DNA from 3 places in the Salinibacterium sp. NSLL17 genome. Region 2 is predicted to be linked to each of the others. Evidence: predicted binding sites of a transcription regulator. Region 2 holds the regulator's gene; each other region holds the start of a gene.
The links. Region 2 encodes HrcA, which represses chaperone genes, less so after heat shock. Its sites were predicted from a motif close to TTNGCACTCGNNNNNNNCGAGTGCNAA; they were not measured.
Positions count from the first base shown of each region.

Region 1: the regulator HrcA is predicted to act here: its motif matches at 4,108-4,134, upstream of groES (co-chaperone GroES).
Region 3: the regulator HrcA is predicted to act here: its motif matches at 4,545-4,571, upstream of groL (chaperonin GroEL).

Region 1 covers NZ_JADYWH010000001.1:804,962-811,245, reverse strand. The annotation lists gene I6E51_RS03930 (ABC transporter substrate-binding protein) at 1-1,183, opposite strand, end outside; gene I6E51_RS03925 (ABC transporter substrate-binding protein) at 1,314-2,600, opposite strand; gene rarD (EamA family transporter RarD) at 2,656-3,600, opposite strand; gene groES (co-chaperone GroES) at 3,739-4,035, opposite strand; gene I6E51_RS03910 (class I SAM-dependent methyltransferase) at 4,159-5,349, shown strand; gene I6E51_RS03905 (DUF4190 domain-containing protein) at 5,403-6,284, opposite strand, start outside.
Region 2 covers NZ_JADYWH010000001.1:1,455,691-1,461,974, reverse strand. The annotation lists gene I6E51_RS07150 (16S rRNA (uracil(1498)-N(3))-methyltransferase) at 1-728, opposite strand, end outside; gene dnaJ (molecular chaperone DnaJ) at 735-1,835, opposite strand; gene hrcA (heat-inducible transcriptional repressor HrcA) at 1,859-2,881, opposite strand; gene I6E51_RS07135 (DUF4870 domain-containing protein) at 3,093-3,461, shown strand; gene I6E51_RS07130 (DUF4870 domain-containing protein) at 3,587-3,961, shown strand; gene hemW (radical SAM family heme chaperone HemW) at 4,005-5,255, opposite strand; gene I6E51_RS07120 (HAD family hydrolase) at 5,360-6,031, shown strand; gene I6E51_RS07115 (DUF1990 family protein) at 6,079-6,284, opposite strand, start outside.
Region 3 covers NZ_JADYWH010000001.1:957,225-963,508, forward strand. The annotation lists gene I6E51_RS04635 (DMT family transporter) at 1-564, shown strand, start outside; gene msrB (peptide-methionine (R)-S-oxide reductase MsrB) at 561-959, opposite strand; gene I6E51_RS04645 (GNAT family N-acetyltransferase) at 1,013-1,471, shown strand; gene I6E51_RS04650 (HtaA domain-containing protein) at 1,471-2,271, shown strand; gene I6E51_RS04655 (hemin ABC transporter substrate-binding protein) at 2,280-3,386, opposite strand; gene I6E51_RS04660 (DUF3263 domain-containing protein) at 3,521-3,817, shown strand; gene I6E51_RS04665 (LytR C-terminal domain-containing protein) at 3,821-4,417, shown strand; gene groL (chaperonin GroEL) at 4,614-6,242, shown strand.

The sequences.
Region 1 (6,284 bases), 650 kb from region 2:
CATTGAGGGTTATCGGGCCTGAAACACCGTCGTAATCAACGGTGCGCCCATCGAGCACAATCTTCGCGGCATCCGCAAATGTTGTCGCCACTTCGCCGTCACCACTGCCACCGGAGACCTCTTGCAGCTTGCTCGAGATTGCTTCTCCCGAAATTTTCTGCGAGGCCAAGGCCGCCAAGCTCGCGAGGATGACCGCGTCATAGCTCTCAGCGGCGTAGCTGAAGTCCTTGAGGCTGGGGTTGATTTCCAGCAGTCGATCGGTGAAGTCCGAGATCGTCGAAACATCAAGCCCCGGATGCGTCACGATGGAACCGGTCAGGCTGCCCGCCGCGAATCCCGAGCCACGCTCGCCGAGCGATAGCCCGGTAAAGAAGAGCTGGTCGCCCGAGTAACCCGCAGCGATGAAAGCCTTGGCAATCTTCTCGGAGAGCTTTGAACCCACGATTGCTACGGCATCCGGTTTGGCTGCGATCGCTCGATCGATCTGCTCATCGAGATCGATAGCGCTTTCATCGATCATCTCTTGCGAAAGCAATTCGCCACCACCGCGCAAGAATGCCTCGCTCAAGGCACGCGGGAGAAGCGGTTCACACAGGGTGTCCTCGGAGAGGATCGCGATTGATCCCTCACCAATTCGCTCTGCCATCTCATTGCCTAATGCGGTGCCTTCGAGCGCGCAGGACGGCGAGGTGCGCCAGTACAGGTTGTTGTCACCGTAGTTGGAGAAGTCAGGAGAATCGTTCGCCGGCGAGATCTCGACAACGCCCGCTTCCGTGATCTTGTCGATCACTTTCTTGGAAATACCGTTGGAGAGTCCGCCGATAATCACTGTTGCGCGAGCAGCGAGCAACTCCGTGACGGCATCCTCAGCGGTCGTTCCCGTGGAGTCGCCGGAATCAGCCGACTCCACGTTCACCGTGAGCTTGGCATTGGCGTCATTCACATCTTGAGCAGCCAATGCGATCGCAGCAGACACTGCCGGACCGAATTTGTCGAGCGCTCCCGACTCGGGCACCAGGGCTCCGACGGTGAGAGTCAAATCTTTGGGCGCAGGGGTCTCTTCAACCGGCGCCTCGGCCGAGCATCCGCTCAACACAAGGGCCGCAGCGATAACGCCTGCAACTGCCGTGAACCCGCGACGGGTTCGCAACGACACGCGTGATCCATAGGGCATGGATGTCATCACAGTCGCTCCTATCTACCACCCCCAACAGAGAGCGGCATTGTTACGGTACTGGCCAATGCTGAAAAGAAGAACTCAGAGCGGGCCATTTATGGGCACAATCTCGCCCCCAATCCGGGCGGCACTCGACCTAGCCGACGATTGAGCCAGTCTTATAGACGAACTTATTTTCGCCGTCATAAGTGTAGTAACCCCAGAATGCGGGCTCTACGTTGCCACCAGGAGTGAAGTTCACGGGGCCAGAAACACCGTCGTAGTCGATGTCGTTCGTGGTCTTGAGCACTTCGAGGCATTCCTCAAAACTCAGACATTTCACACCGCTTTTCGAGACATCGTAAAGCGAACCGGCGATGGCCTCACCCGCATCGTCCCCCGCCACGATTGCAGCGAGCGCCGCCACCATCGTGGCGTCATACGCTTCGGCCCCGTAGCGGTAGGTTGTCAACTTTGAGTTGGTGGCCTTGAGCGTGGCGGTGAAGGTCTTCGACGGCTGAACTCCCTCAATCACCCCGCGAACGCCCTTGAGCGTGCCGTTCTTGAACGCTTGCGAATAGTCGCCCGTGTTCAGCGAGGTGAGCCAGAGCTCCGAACCCTTGTACCCCGCAGCCACGATCTTCTCGATTGCCGCTTTCGTTGCTTTCTCAGCCTCATAAGTCGACCCAATCACCACGATGTCGGGTTCCGCCTTTTTCAGGCTGGCCGTAATCGTGTCGAACTTCGTCGTTGCACTCGTAAAGACCTCATCCGCGACGAGTTCCGTGTCGTACTCGGCGAGCGCCTCGACGAAGGTATCGTGCAGCGCTGCACCCTCGTCGTCGTCGACATAGACAAAAGCGATTCTCTGGGTTGTGTCGCCGCCAGCCAATGCCTCAGCGAGCGCATAGCCCTGCTGGTCGTAGGCCGGGATGGTGCGGAAGAAGTAGCCGTCATCAAAAACGTCGTCGAGACTCGACAGCGTTGCGGCGGGCGAGATGAGAGGGATCTTCGCGTCTATCGCCAACGGCATCGCTCGCTGCGCCAGCACCGACGATGACGGGCCGATCACCACGTCGACATCCTTTGACACCAGGGTCTTGAAACCTGATTCCAGCTTCGTGTTCTTAGCCTCGCCCGAATCGACCGCCACAATCTCGACAGGCTCACCGTTGACTCCCCCGGCAGCATTTATTTCTTTCACCGCTGCCGCAACACCCGCTTTTTGCGCTGCAGCCAAGAAGGAGAACGTGCCACTGGTGGGAAAGACCGTTCCAATACGAAGAACGCCATCGCCCGTCGGCGTCACGACCGGAGCGGGAGTTGCCGTCGGCGTTGATGCCGCAACCGGCGTTGCCGACGGCGTCGGTGAACTGCACGCTGCGAGAGCCACAACGATAGTTGCCGCCACAATCACACGTCGAGTCGTGCGAAACCTCGTCATTGATTTACCTCTCTCGGTGCCCAATCTCGGGCGATCACGCACCTTCAGAGGAATACTACGGTGCGCCCGGAGCTTCAGCGGCTGAACCGAGCCGCGTACGAGAAGAGTGCCGAAACAGGTCATACGTAAGAATGGCGAGCGCCACCCAGACGATCGCGAAGCCCAACCAGCGCTCTGGCGGCATCGCCTCATGGAACACAAAGACGCCAACAATGAGTTGGAGGATCGGTGCCAAGTACTGGGCCAAGCCCATATAGGTGAGCGGCAACCGCCGCGCTGCAGCAGCAAACAGAATCAACGGGATCGCGGTGATGGCACCCAAAAAGAGCGTCAAAGTGAGGTGTCCCGGGCCCGCAGTGCCCGCCGCGAGCTGCCCGTTAGCCGCAAGAACGAGCAGAACAACGATCGCAACCGGCGTCAGAAAGGCGGTCTCGACGGCGAGGCCGCCCACGGCATCCGCCTTCGGACCCACGCTTTTCTTCACGAGCCCATAAAGACCGAAGCTGAAAGCGAGGCCCAACGCGATCCACGGAAAGCTGCCGTAGCCAATGGCCAAGACGAGAACAGCGAGCGCGCTGATCGCAAGGGCAACCCACTGCAGCGGGCGAAGTCGCTCGCGCAACACGAGCACCCCGAGCAGCACCGTGACAATCGGGTTCGTGAAATAGCCGAGAGCAGCCTCAACAATGTGGCCGTTCAGGCTCGCGTACACATAAATGAGCCAGTTGACGACAACAAAGGCGCCGCCCAAGCCCAACATCCAGAAGGTACGACGATCGCGGACGATCGCCATGACCCGTGCGTATCCCCGCGTGACCACCAGAAGTGCCGCGCAAAACACCAGCGACAGCACGATTCGCCACGCGACAATCTCGATCGCTCCCGACTCTTTGAGCGAGAAAAACACGATCGGCATCGCGCCCCACAGGACGTAGGCAGAAATAGCAAAGCCGAGGCCGCTAGGCGAGACGCGATCAGTCGCCGAAGAAGTGGAGGTCACTACTAAATCCTAGGGTCGGATGCTGCCCATGAAAGCCACCAGGAACGACGAAAGCCCAGAGCCGAGGCCCTGGGCTTTCGAAACGCCTCACCGCGAACGGGAGACGAGAAAGTTAGTTTCGCGTGAGCGAGAGACTACTTAGCGAACGATGACAGCGAGAACGTCGCGAGCCGAAAGTACGAGAAGGTCTTCTCCGTCGTACTTCACCTCGGTTCCGCCGTACTTGGAGTAGATGACCTTGTCACCAACTGCGATGTCGAGCGGCACGCGGTTTCCGTTGTCGTCGATACGACCGGGACCTACAGCGACTACTTCACCCTCTTGGGGCTTCTCTTTCGCAGTGTCAGGAATGACGAGCCCAGACGCGGTGGTCTGTTCTGCATCGACCTGCTTGATAACAATGCGATCTTCGAGCGGCTTAATGGACACCGACACGTTTGACCTCTTTCTAAAGTGCTTGGGCTGGCACACTCCGTACGGGAGTGCCAGATCAACTATACGGCTTGGTTGGCACTCGATCAACGTGAGTGCCAATACGGATGCGGATACGGTTAGAGAATGAATCAGAGCGAATTGCGCGAGCTACTTTCAGCCGAGGGCCTTCGCCTCTTGGACTCGCTGCCGACCTGGCACTCGAGTGACGAAATCGTGCGCACCGTCGCCGAGCTTCGCAAGGCCGGCCACAGCCCCGGCCTAGTTGCCGCCGTGCTGAGCCAATCCAAACTTCGCGCGAAAGCGGCCAGCAAGTTTGGCCCGTTTGCCGACCGGATGCTCTTCACCGAGGCTGGCCTCGAACAAGCAACTCGCCTTTCCGTTGCCGCCCAGCACGCCGGTCGGTTCTCGAAGGCCGGCGTGAAATGGGTGGCCGACCTCGGCTGCGGCATTGGAGCGGATGCGCTCGCCATCGCGGCCCTCGAGATCAACGTCACCGCCGTTGAGCGTGACGAAACCACCGCCGCCATTGCCAGCTTCAACCTCGCGCCGTGGAGCAACGCTCAGGTCGTTCATGGCGACGCCGAAACCGCCGACCTCGCTGGCATCGACGGCGTGTATCTCGATCCTGCTCGCCGCGACGCCCGGGTTCGCCTCACTAACCCCGCCGACTGGACGCCCTCCCTCGACTTTGCGTTCGGACTTGCCGAGCGCTACCCCACCGGCATCAAACTCGGCCCCGGAATCGACCGCGACCTCATCCCCGACACCGCCGAAGCCCAGTGGATCTCTGTTGGGCGCGAAGTTGTTGAGCTCGGACTCTGGTTTGGGGCTGTCGCCCGCCCCGGCATCCGGCGAGCAGCCCTCGTGATCGGAGACCACGGCACCGCTGAACTCACGGCAGCCGCTGACAGCGAAGACGAACCCGCGGGAGAGCTCGGGCAGTTTCTCTACGAACCCGACGGCGCTGTCATCCGCGCGCGCCTCATCGGGGATCTCGCACGACAACTGAACGGGCGCATGCTCGACACTTCAATCGCCTACTTCAGTGCGGATGCCGCTGTCGCGAGCCCGTTCGCCACCTGCTTCGAGATCGTCGAGGACTTCACTCTCGACAAGCGCTCACTCAAAAAGGAACTGGCGGCGCGCAAGATCGGCACCCTGGAAATCAAAAAGCGCGGGGTCGATATCGACCCCGCGACTTTTAGAACGTCACTCTCGCTCAAGGGCGAGAACAGCGCGACCTTGATTCTGACGCGCGTTGCTGGCAAGCGGCGCGCACTGCTTGCGCAGCGCGTCACGCCAACGCCGGCCTGAGACTAGGCAGCTCGCCGCAACGGGTGAGCGAGAAGCTCAGCGGAGAGTGGCGATTAGAAGCGGTAGTCGTTTCCACCCATGAGCATGAACGGCAGAAAGAATACCGCTGCGACGACGAGCCCAATGATGATGCTCAGCCCGACTCCGACATAACCCGTGATGAGACCGGTCAACCAGAACGGCCGGGCATACTTCTGCTTCTTCTGCGCTAGATGTCCGAGAACTACGGCTGCTGCGGCAGGCAGGAGTCCCATACCGACGAAGGTCAACAAGACACCCACGATTCCGGTAACCATCGAGGCGATCGACAGGCCCTGCGGCGGACCGGCAGGGACTGGCGTATATGGCGCCTGACCGGGGGTGGCGCCGGCTGCATAGCCGGGAATTGGGGTTCCGGTCGGGGCAGAGTAGGGATCATTAGCGGCTGCAGCGGGTGGTGTTACCGCGGGCGAAACAGCGCTCACGGCGTCGCTCGCTGCGGGGGCAGCCGGGGCGGCCTTGGGCGCTGACGATACCGGCGGGACACTTGATCCCGTGCTGCTTGCGGTCGGCGCAGCAGACGCGGACGCAGCCGTTTCATTTGCCTTGGCCGTCTTAGCCGCTGCAGTAGTGGCCGCGGTCGTCTTAGCGGCGGCGGCCTTCGTGGCTGCAGCTTTCGTCGTGGCAGCCTTGGCCGTCGTCGACTTCGCAGTGGCGGCCTTCGTCGCCGTAGCCTTCGTTGTTGAGGCCTTAGCGGTTGCGGACTTAGCTGGAGTGTTCTTTGCTGCACTGACCTTGGGCCCGGCGGTTACCTTGGCCGCAGAAGTCGATTCGGATGCGGTGGTCGACTTGGCGGCAGGCGACTTCTTCGCTGCGGGCTTCTTAGCTGAGGGAGTGGCCTTCGCCAGGGGCTCGCCGGAAGTTGAGGACGCGCCGGGCGTTGAGATCGACGGAAT
Region 2 (6,284 bases):
CTCCAACGGCCAAGCTTGACGTTCAAAGCCGCCAAAGCTGCCGGGCCCGCAGTTGAGGTGCGCAACACTTCACTACCGAGTCGAATCGTGGATGCACCGGCCGCCGCAAGGAGCGCCAGCTCGTGATCCGCGACACCACCCTCCGGCCCCACCACCAGAACGATGTCACGGTCGTCGACGTCGAGGTCTGCGAGCGTTTCTGTCGCAGTAGGTTCGAGCACGAGCATCCGCGTCGTTGACGCAAACGCCGCCAACTGCTTTGTCGTCACAAGATCGAGCACGTCAGGAAGCCACGTGCGCAACGACTGCTTGCTCGCCTCCCGCACAATTGCTGCCCAGCGGTCGCGCCCCTTGGCGACCTTGGGGCCTTGCCAGCGCGAAATACTGCGTGCGGCCGACCAGGGAATAACACCGTCGACACCCAGCTCAGTGGCCACTTGCACGGCGAGCTCATCACGGTCGGCCTTGGCAAGAGCCTGCGCGAGGAATACCGCAGGGGTACGCCGAGGCGACTGCTGCACTTCGGCAACCTCAATCGTGAGCTGCGTATGTTCTGCCGTGACAACCGGACCGGAGACCACGAGACCCGCACCGTTGCTGATGGCAATGACTTCGCCAACCTTCAACCGCGAGACGGTGACCGCATGGCGCGCCTCAGCATTGCCGAGCGAAACGGTATCGCCGACACTCGTGTCACCGAGCTCCTCATCGATATAGAGGTGAGCCACGGCGACCTACAGGAACCGGTCGCGGAGTTTTGCAAACAAGCCCTGCTGGAACTCAGCAAAGTGCGGTTGTTTGCTCTTGCGCACAGCAGCCAGCTGCTTGAACAAGGTCTGCTCCGCACCGCTGAGCTTGGTGGGCGTAACCACCTGGATGCCCAATCGCAAGTCACCACGACCGCCACCGCGAAGGGCGGTGATTCCACGATCCTTGACCGTGAGCACCTCGCCACTCTGCGTTCCCGGCTTGATGCCAACCTCAACTTCACCGTCAAGCCCGTCAAGCATGACCGTGGTGCCCATGATCGCGTCGATCATCTGCACTTCAACGGTCGCAAGCAGGTCATCGTCTGAACGGCTGAAAATGTCGTGGTGGCGAACCTTGATCTCCAAGAACAGGTCACCGTGCGGGCCACCAGCGGGGCCAACTTCACCTTGACCGGGCATCTGCAAGCGCAGACCGGTCTCGACGCCGGCGGGAATATCCACCGAGATCGTGCGCTGAGCTCGGACACGGCCCTGGCCTGCACACGTAGCGCAGGGATTCACGATGATGTTTCCATAGCCGCGGCACGTACCACAGGGGCTTGACGTCATGACATTGCCAAGAAGACTGCGCACCTGGCGCTGAATCTGGCCGCTGCCTTGACAGATGTCGCAGCGAATCGGCGAGGTTCCGGGAGCCGTGCAGCTGCCCTCGCAGGTCTCGCAGAGCTCAGCAGTGTTGACCTCGATATCGCGCGTGACGCCGAACATCGTGTCCTTGAGGCTGATCTCAATGCGCAGCAGAGCATCCTGGCCACGCTCACGACGCGAACGAGGACCGGCGGTCTGGCCGCCACCGCCGCCACCAAAGAACGTTTCGAAAATGTCGCCGAAACCGAAGTTGGCTCCGCCGAAACCTCCGCCGCTGCCGCCCATGTCGTACTGCTGGCGCTGCTGCGGATCACTCAATACGTCGTACGCATGCGTCACCGACTTAAAGCGCTCCGACGCATCCGCGCTCGGATTCACGTCAGGGTGCAGCTCGCGAGCAAGCTTGCGGTATGCCTTCTTGATTTCTTCTGGCGTCGCTTCGCGCGCAACGCCGAGGGCTTCGTAGTGATCTGCCAAAGTTCCGATTGCTCCTTACGAGCTCAGTTTTCTTCCAAAAGTCGTGACAGGTACCGCGCTACCGCGCGAACCGCTGCCATGTTGTTCGAATAATCCATCCGCGTTGGGCCAAGTACACCCAACCGCGAAACACCGCCGCCGAAGGAGGAATACCCTCCCGTGACGACCGATGTCTCTTCTAGTCCAAATTCTGCGTTCTCTCGCCCGATGCGAGTAGAAACTGATCCATTTGCTACTTCCATCTCCCCAAAGAGGCGCAACAACGTTACTTGCTCTTCTATTGCCTCGAGCACAGGAAAAATGCTGCCTGTAAAGTCTTGCTCGGTTCGCGCAAGGTTTGCTGTGCCCGCCAAAACGAGCTTGTCGGCCCGGTTAGCCAACACTTGCTCCACCAAACTCGACGTCACTTGGGCGACGAACGGGCGGCGTTCTACGGGGAAAACTTCGGCAAAGCTCGCCAGCCGCTCAGCGGCAGCCGGCAAGGACTGGCCGTTAAGCGCCGAGTTAAGTTTCGCCCTCAATTCGCCCAAGAACACATCGTCAAGGGCCTCAGCCAGATCGATCATTCGCTGTTCTACCCGACCGGAGTCAGTGATGAACACCGTCATGATCCGAGTCGCCGTAAGCGGAACAAGCTCCACGTGACGCACCCTGGCTGTTGCAAGCGATGGATACTGCACGAGAGCGACACTGTTGGTCAGCTGAGACAGCAACCGGACGGACCGCGCAAGCACGTCATCCAGATCGTCGGCTTGGCCAAGGAACGACTCAATTGCCTGGCGCTGCGCACTCGTAAGGGGTCGCAAGTCGGCCAATTGGTCGACAAACATTCGATAACCCTTGTCAGTGGGCACACGCCCCGACGAGGTGTGTGGCGCCGTAATGAGTTCTTCGTCCTCGAGCAAAACCATGTCGTTGCGAATCGTCGCTGCTGACACCCCAAAGGAATGCCGTTCTACGATCGATTTGGAACCGACAGGCTCGCGCGTAGCAACGTAGTCCTGCACGATGACTCGAAGCACGTCAAGTCCGCGGGCGGAAACCATGCCACCACCCACCTTTCCTGATTGGCACTCAATCCGTTCGACTGCCAATCTTACTCGACACTCCGCGACACACCCGTTGCACCGCGCGTGCCATACCGCTAGCGTGTCTTTGTACTTGAGCGCTACCTTTCTGTGGAAATGCTCAGGTGTGACACCGAGCACTTTGATGAAACCCGGGAAGTTCCCTCGTTCACCTGAAAGGCACGAACACATGACTGACGCAAATCCGCAGCCCGCAGCACCGCAGCCGGCCGCACAATTGACCGCAACCGAAGACAACCAGTGGGCATCGTTCGCTCACTTGGGCGGAATCATCGGCTTCCTTCCCTCACTGATCATCTGGTTGGTCTTCAAAGACCGCGGTGCTTTCACCAACGTTGAAGCCAAAGAAGCGCTGAACTTCCAGATCACCATCGCGATCGCCTACATCATCTCGAACATTTTGGTAGCCGTTTTCATCGGCGCTATCTTGCTCCCGATCGTCTTCGTCGTGTCGGTAATCTTCTCGATCATCGGCTTCACCAAAGCGAAGGACGGCGCAAACTACCGTTACCCCTTCGCACTTCGCCTCATCAAGTAGGGTCTTCTTCGCAGTAATGGCCCTCATCGGCTAGACCGATCGGGTTTCGCCCCGAGAGCTTCGGCTCTCGGGGCTTTCCTATTTCCCAATGCACGCTTTGAGCCAATGCAGGGTTTAATGGAGTCATGTCAGATTCCACACCACCACCCACCTCGCCGTACGCGCCGATCCAACCGATGAGTCCGAGCGACGAGAAGCTCTGGTCGACGCTGATTCACGTCGGCGGAATCTTCTTCAGCTTCATTCCCGCTCTTATCGGGTACCTCGTACTCAAGGACCGCGGACCGTTCGTGCGGGCCCACACCCGCACCGCACTGAACTTCCAGATCACGATGGCGATCGCTTACGCGATCGGTGTCGTCCTCACCACGATCTTCATCGGCCTCTTCTTGATCATCGGTGTCGGCATCGTAATCATCATTTTCAGCATCATCGCCGCCGTCGCTGCTAACAAGGGCGAGGCCTACAAGTACCCGCTGACCATCGAGTTCATCAAGTAACTCGACGGTGGCGCTCTAACACAGTGTCACTCACCGTGTCGCTCTAAACAGGGGCGTCTGCTAGCAATCGTCGTACCACGGCATCCGCAAGCAGGCGCCCCTTAAGCGTGAGGTTGATAGTGCCACCGATAGCGGCTCTGGCCTCCACCAACTCATCCGCGATAAGACCGGCAACCGCCGTGCGGCCTTCTGCATCGAGCGACGCCGTGGTCAGAGCGTTGCGAACGCGAGCACGCAAAAGCACATGCTCAAGATACTTACTGGAATCTGCGAGCGTCTCTCGACCCGCCCCCGGTGAGTGACCGGCTGCGATTCGATCGGCATAGGCTGCCGGATGCTTCACATTCCACCATCGCACCCCGCCCACGTGGCTGTGTGCACCCGGGCCAACACCCCACCAGTCGTTGCCCAACCAATAGCCGAGATTGTGGCGGCTCACGTGACTGATCGCCGGGTTCGCATCACGCTTGGCCCAGTTGCTGACCTCGTACCAGTCATAACCGGCCGCGGCCAGCTTCGCGTCTGCCAGCTCATACATGTCGGCCTGCAGGTCGTCATCAACGGGGGCGACATCACCACGCTTGATCTGGGCGGCTAGCTTCGTGCCCGTTTCGATAATGAGCGCATACGCCGAGATGTGGTCCGGGTTTTGGGCGATCGCGTGATCGAGCGAACGCTCCCAGTCAGCCAGCGACTCCCCCGGCGTGCCATAAATGAGGTCGACACTCACGTCGAGCTCAACGTCGCGCGCCCACTTCACGACGTGAGGAACTTTTTCAGGATCATGAGTGCGCTCGAGAGTAGCAAGCACATGCGGCACCGCGGACTGCATGCCGAAGGATACCCGCGTGAAGCCGGCCTCTTTCAAAGCGAGAAGGTAGTCGCGGTCGACAGAGTCAGGGTTAGCTTCGGTGGTGACTTCGACGTCATCCGTGAAGCCCCAGGTGTCCCGGGCCGCAGCGAGCATCCGCGTGAGATCAGTAACGGGCAAGAGCGTTGGCGTGCCACCCCCAAAGAAAACGGTTGATGCTTTTCGGGGCGCAACGCCCGCATCCGACAGCACCGTGGATGCCTGCCTGATCTCAGCAATCGCCTCGGTGGCATAGTCCGAGCGCTTCGCTCCCCGCAGCTCCTCGCCCGTATAGGTGTTGAAGTCGCAATACCCGCAACGAACCCGGCAGAACGGCACGTGAATGTACACACTCCAGTCGCGGTTCGCAGAGTCAACAGCGACACTCTCGGGCAGCGCCCCGTCTAGAGGGGCAGGATCAGCAATCGGCAACGCACCTGGCACGAACTAATCCCCTTAACACACGGTGAAGAAAGCGTGCCAACACTATGACATGCGGGCACACGTCAATTGTCGCACCTCGGACATGGGAGCATGGATGAGTGACTATGCACATCCTGTGGGACATCGACGGAACGCTCATCCACAATTCGACCGACGGCGCTGCCGTCTACCTCGATGCATTCACCAGAGTCACCGGTGCTGCGCCCGCGAAGCTCATCACAAACCCCCACGGCAAGACCGAAGGACAGATCCTCACCGATCTGCTCGTTCTCAACGGATATGCCGCCACTCTGCTCGATGATGTGCTCACCGAGCTCGATGTGCGCACGCAGGCGTTGCACGACAATGGCTACGTGCGTTCCGCTGTTGCCGGAGGGCCGCAGGCACTTCGGGCCGCCGCCGACCATCGCTGGGCAAACGCGCTCCTTACCGGCAATGGCCATCAGCATTCCCGCGTCAAGCTTCTTGCTGCAGGCTATGCCGCAGAAGACTTCAATTGGGAGACCTCGTTCTTCGGCGATCGCTCCCCCGACCGCCATCACCTCACCGCGCTCGTCGCCACCGTGCTCGGAGACCAACCCAGCGTGATCGTTGGTGACACCCCGAATGATGGCCTCGCCGCGGATTCTGCGAACATCCCCTTCATCGCGGTTGCTACCGGCGCCTACAGCGTCGCCGACCTCCGCGAAACCAGTGCACTCGTCGTTGTCGAAAACCTTGAGAACGGCCTCGACGATGTGCTCGAGGCAATCGACCGGCTAGCGACGCGCGGCTAATAGCACGCGCTGTGCGAGAGGGCATACTTGCCCGCTAGCGTTGCGAGCTACGCCGCAGGCTCTATCGGCGCAGCGCCATCCTGCTCACCCGGCAGCTTCGCGGGAATTGCTCCAGCGAGGGCGCGCAAGTAGCGGCTCACCACGAGGTACTGGAAGATTCGCAGAGCGGGTGAGAGCAACATCCATTTGAAGGATGCCGGCCGCGAGAACGAACGCACCGTCATCCACACCGAGTTGTCGTCGCGACGTTCGA
Region 3 (6,284 bases), 500 kb from region 2:
CTGCAGAAGCGGCCCGTTACTCCGCTCCGAGTGGCGGCATCCGCCCTCGCCGTGGGCGCAGTCATTTTTTCGGGGCTGTCAGACCTGCGCCTCGACGGACCCTTCCTGCTGGTGTTCTTGCCGCTTGCCGCTGGCTTCGGGATCGGATGGCAGCAAGCCATCAATGGTCACGTGCGGCATGTGACGCGTTCGCCGCTCACCGCGACCTACGTCAACTTCATTGCGGGCACCTCGGTGCTGGCCATCGCAGCGATCGTTTTCGGTTTTGTTGGCGGCTGGCAGCACGAGTTCCCCACCGACCTGACGCTGTATCTCGGGGGAGCGATCGGCGTGATCTTCATCATCGTTGCCGCAGTGCTCGTGCCCATCACCGGAGTGCTGTTCTTTGCCCTTGGCTCGATCGCCGGGCAACTGCTCGGAGCGCTCGCTCTCGAACTCCTTTTGCCCACAGACAGCGATGGGGTGGCACCAACCACCATAATCGGCGTGGTACTCACCCTCATCGCAGTGGCGATCGCTTCGCTCTCAGGCAAGCGACCGCCCAAAACGCTGCTGTCGAACTAGTCCTGCTCGTCGAACTCCAGCGAGCTCGAGTTCAAGCAGAAACGGTCACCGGTCGGTGTCTGGCTGGCATCGTCAAAAAGATGTCCGAGGTGTGAGCCGCAGGTTGCACAGACAACCTCGGTGCGCACCATCCCGAGTGAGCGGTCTTCACGCAGCTCAACAGCATCCGGGTTGATTGCTTCGTAGAAGCTTGGCCATCCCGAACCGGAGTCGAACTTGGTGTCGCTCTTGAACAACTCTGCGCTGCACGCACCGCAACGGTAGGTTCCCGCACGCTTTTCGTCGAGAAGGGCGCCAGACCACGGACGGTCGGTGCCGGCTTCACGCAGCACTGAAAACTTGATTCCGAGCTCTTCGCGCCATTGCTCGTCTGTCTTAGTCACCTTGTACGTCATGTGGTCTCCTCTATTCGTGAGCTTTCTCTGCTCAGTACATTAAACTCGGGGATGTGCCTATTGATTCCGTGATCGCCAAGTCTTGGGGCGAATTAACAACATCCGAGCTCTACTCGATCATGAAACTGCGCACTGACGTATTTTTTGTTGAGCAAAAAGTCGACGAGACCGAACTTGATGACCGTGATCAAGAGGATGCCACCCGCCACTATTGGCTCGCCGACGGTGCTGACGTCGTCGCCTACATCCGCGTCCTGTTCAACGAGACAGCCGAACACCTCGACGGTCACCGTGTCATCGGTCGCGTTGTCGTGCGCGACGACCACCGCGGTGAAGGCCTCGCCCAGATCATCATGAAGCGCATCGTTGACGACTTCGGTGGCGAAGGGATGCTGCTGCACGCCCAGAAATACATCGTGCCGCTCTACACAAAGTTCGGTTTCGAAGCCTTTGGTGAGCTCTACGACGAAGCCACCATCATGCACCAGTCGATGTACCGCGCAGGTCGCTAATGCGCGGCCTCAACGTCTGCGTGCTCGGCCCCGCCGCGCTCATCGTCACCGCTGTTCTTATTGCGCTGACGCCGATGACCAGCAATGCTGCAGTTCTGGATGCCGCGGGCACCCCTTCTGCGCCGGCAGACGTCACCCTCGCGGCCGACTCTGTCAGCTGTGACGTGACGGATGCCGCCATCACCTGGGGCCTCAAAGAGTCGCTGCGGTCATACATCAGCGGCACCATCGCCAACGGCGAATGGGCGGTGAGCGACGGTGCCACCTACGAAACTCCCAACTTCGGTTGGACGGCAGGCTCCGGCCAACTCGACGCGGGCAGCGGCACTCTGGCTTTTGACGGCAGCCTTCGCCTCACGGGCCACGACGGCATCCTCGACACCACCCTCACGGGCCTTGAGATCGTCTTCGACGGCAGCACGACCGCCAACCTCGTTTTCGATGTCTTTGGAACGACCCAAGAAGGGCTCCCCGTAAACGAGAGTGCTGTCGAGTTCGCCACGATTGATGTCTCAGGCATCACCGTCGCCGATGGCGTAGCAACGCTCGCGGGCGCACCCGTCGTGCTCACTGAAGCAGGATCCGAAGCCTTCGGCACCTATCCGGCTGGGGAAGAATTCGACCCCATCACCGTCACTTTCAGCGCCAACCCCGAGTGCATGCCGCAACCTCAGGATGGCAACCAAGCCCTGCTAAGCGCTCTCATCATCGTCGGCGCCATCATCGCAATCCTCGTAGCGATCGCCATCGTTCTGATTCTGGGACGCCGGCGCCGCCGCAAGCGCGCTGCGGCAATGTAGCTGACGCTCTACGAACCTGACGTTGGCGCGTAAATCGCCCGAGCGAGAGCATCAAGCACCGTGACCGTGCGCGGGCCGAAGCTCAAAATTTCGCCGTCATCCATCTCGACGAAGCGCTGGTTCTTGCCCGCTTCGGTGAGCGCGACCGCGGGGCGGGCTTCGAGCAATCCACTCACGCCGCCAACACTGTCGAGACCGCCCGTCATCACCAGAATGAGATCAGGGTTCGCCGCGACCATCGCCTCGTCGGTCATAGGGCGCATGCCTTCGAGACCGATCTCGGCTGCGACATCCACGCCGCCGAGCGCATCGATCAGCACATCTGAGCCCGACTCTTGACCGAACAAGTAGTAGATCCCTGACGTGCCCCGCAAGTAGAGGAACATCATCCGCAGCCGGTCACCCGAGGGAACGATCTGAGCGATCTCCGCAACCTTCGCCTCGATCGTGGCGCTGAGCTCCGCAGCCAAGGCGTCGCCGGCGGCGGAAACCCCCAGCGCGGCTGCCGTTTGACGTGCCAACTCGGCGATGCCCTCAAGAGAAGGGTCCGTGTCGACGAACACCACCGGAATGCCCGCATCGCGCAGTTGCAGCACCACATCGATCGGGCCAATCGAGCCATCCGTCAATACAAGGTCAGGGCGCAGCGCCAAAATGGCCTCGCTATTGACGGTGTGAGCGTTCGACGTAATCACCGGAAGAGTGGATGCCTCATCAAACGTCGTTGAAATATCTCGCGCCACCAGCGAATCCAGCATTCCCAGACCGGCAATCGTCGCCGCGATGGAGCCCGAAATGTCCATAGAAATCACACGGTCAGTCGATGACACCGTGACGGGCACATCGCCAGCCAAATCGTGCGAAACCACCGTCACCGGCAACGACTGGGCGGGAGCGCTCGGGGGAGCGAGGATTCCGGATGACGGAAGCGCCGCCTGAACCAGCCCGCTGTAATCCTTCGCATCATCCAGCACCGTCAACGCGGTGAGGGGAGAAGCGAGATCAGCCGTGACCGTCACCGTCGGAGTCTCCGCAATAGTGGCAGCCGAACATCCACTGGCGGCAAGCACAACACCAGACAACACCGCCGCAGCAGTGAACAGTCGAGTGCGCATGACAACCAATCAGAAATATCGGGTACTAAGGCAATCCTAACCTCGACTCGCTCCAATTGGTCCACGAAGCCGAGTCGTTCGGCGGGCGCGCAGCCCCAACGCCCTAGGCTTGCCAGCACAGTGGAGGTATTGCCGTGTCCGAAAACGAAGCCGCGTCGCATCCCACTACACGCCTGTCCGAACGCGACAGCCTCATCCTCGACTTTGAGCGCGAATGGACCCGACACGTCGGCGCCAAAGAAGAGGCCATTAGCTCCCAGTTTCAGGTGTCAAGCGCACGCTATTATCAAATGCTCAATGCGGTAATCGACTCACCGGCAGCCGTGCGCTACGACCCCATGTTGGTCTCGCGACTGCGCCGCAATCGAGACAACCGGATGCGCAACCGATCAGTGCGCACCCCCGACCACGACGAAGAATTGACAGACTAAGCAATGGCGAGTTACCCGAAAGACCGATTCGACGAACTACCCGACGACGTCGACCGCATAGGTGCCCACCGCGGCCCTCGACGACGCGGACGCGGCTGGATCGGCTTCGCCTGGGCCCTGCTCGCCACCGGCGTGCTTGTCTTCGGCGGTCTCTTCGCCCTCAGCCAGTACCTCGATGACGACCTCGGCATCCCCTTCTTCGCCACACCAGAAGAGGCTGTCGTCACCCCAGAACCCACCGAAACCGTCCCGCCCGTCACCGACCCCGCCGCAATAGACCCCGAACGCGCGCTCACCATCGACGTGCTCAACGGAACACCGGAAAGCGGACTCCAAACCACCGTCTTTGACGAACTCACCGCAGCAGGATGGCCGACAGGCAGCGCAGCCCCCGCCTCCGCGCGAGACATCGAAGACACCTACGTTTATTACAGCAATCCCGACGATGAAGACGTCGCTGCCGGCCTTGTTGCCGCCATCGGCCGCGGCGAAATTCGCCTCGTGGAAGAAGACATCTTCCCCGGCGCAGAACTCACCGTCGTTCTTGGCACCGACTACCTCGCCCCCGCAGCAGAAGCCACAGAAGAGCCCACAGAATAAAGGGAAGCCCGCACTGCGGGCTGACGCACGCTCGCCCTGATGGGGTGCGCTGCGTCGACTTCTGATTGCCCGCTCCGAGTGCGCTGCGCTGTCTTGCACTCACCCCCGTCGAGTGCTAATTTTGACCTTGGCACTCGCACAGTTCGAGTGCCAACTTATTCGCTTGTACGACGTCCGGGAGGGACGAGAAACACACATGGCAAAGATCATTGCTTTCAACGAAGAGGCCCGTCGCGGCCTTGAGCGCGGCCTGAACATTCTCGCTGACGCCGTAAAGGTCACGCTCGGCCCACGTGGCCGCAACGTAGTTCTTGAGAAGAAGTGGGGCGCTCCCACCATCACGAACGACGGTGTATCCATCGCCAAAGAAATCGAGCTCGACGATCCTTTCGAAAAGATCGGTGCTGAACTCGTCAAAGAGGTAGCAAAGAAGACGGATGACGTTGCCGGAGACGGTACGACCACTTCTGTTGTTCTTGCTCAGGCTCTCGTTCGCGAAGGCCTCCGTAACGTTGCTGCGGGTGCAGACCCCATCAGCCTCAAGCGCGGTATCGAAAAGGCAACCAACTCGGTCATCGAGGCACTCATTGCGAGCGCCAAGGAGATCGAGACCAAGGAAGAGATCGCGGCTACCGCATCCATTTCTGCTGGTGACCCCGAGATCGGTGCACTTATCGCTGAGGCGATCGACAAGGTCGGCAAGGAAGGTGTTGTCACCGTTGAGGAGTCGAACACGTTCGGCACCGAGCTTGAGCTCACCGAAGGTATGCGCTTCGACAAGGGATTCCTGTCGGCATACTTCGTCACCGACCAGGAGCGCCAGGAAGCGGTCTTCGAAGACCCCTACGTTCTTATCGTCAACGGCAAGATCTCGAACATCAAGGATCTGCTCCCCATCGTCGACAAGGTAATCCAGAGCGGCAAGCAGCTGCTCATCATTGCTGAAGACGTTGACGGAGAAGCACTCGCAACTCTCGTTGTGAACAAGATCCGTGGCATCTTCAAGTCGGTTGCCGTCAAGGCTCCTGGCTTCGGAGACCGTCGCAAGGCTCAGCTCGCTGACATCGCCATCCTCACCGGTGGCCAGGTCATCTCTGAAGAAGTTGGACTCAAGCTCGAGAACGCAACTCTCGAACTCCTCGGTCGCGCCCGCAAGGTCGTTATCACCAAGGACGAGACCACGATCATCGAAGGTGCTGGTGAAGAAGAGGCGATCGCAGGTCGCGTCAAGCAGATCCGCGCCGAGATCGACAACACTGACAGCGACTACGACCGTGAGAAGCTCCAAGAGCGTCTCGCCAAGCTCGCCGGTGGTGTTGCAGTTATCAAGGCTGGTGCCGCAACTGAGGTTGAACTCAAGGAGCGCAAGCACCGCATTGAGGACGCAGTCCGCAACGCCAAGGCTGCTGTTGAAGAGGGAATCGTCGCCGGTGGTGGCGTGGCCCTGATTCAGGCTGGCAAGATCGCATTCGACAGCCAGGCAATGGCTGACTTGGTCGGCGACGAAGCAACCGGAGCGAACATCGTCCGCGTTGCTATCGACGCACCGCTCAAGCAGATCGCACTCAACGCAGGCATGGAGCCCGGTGTTGTTGCTGACAAGGTCCGCAACCTCCCCATCGGTCACGGCCTCAACGCAGCAACCGGCGAATACGTCGACATGCTCGCTGCAGGCATCAATGACCCGGTAAAGGTAACGCGTTCGGCTCTGCTCAACGCATCGTCGATCGCCGGTCTGTTCTTGACGACCGAAGCCGTCGTTGCTGACAAGCCTGAGAAGAACCCGGCACCCATGGGTGACCCGTCGGGCGGAATGGACTTCTAAGTCCCACCGCTCTACACAGCTTCACTGCACTACACAGAATGG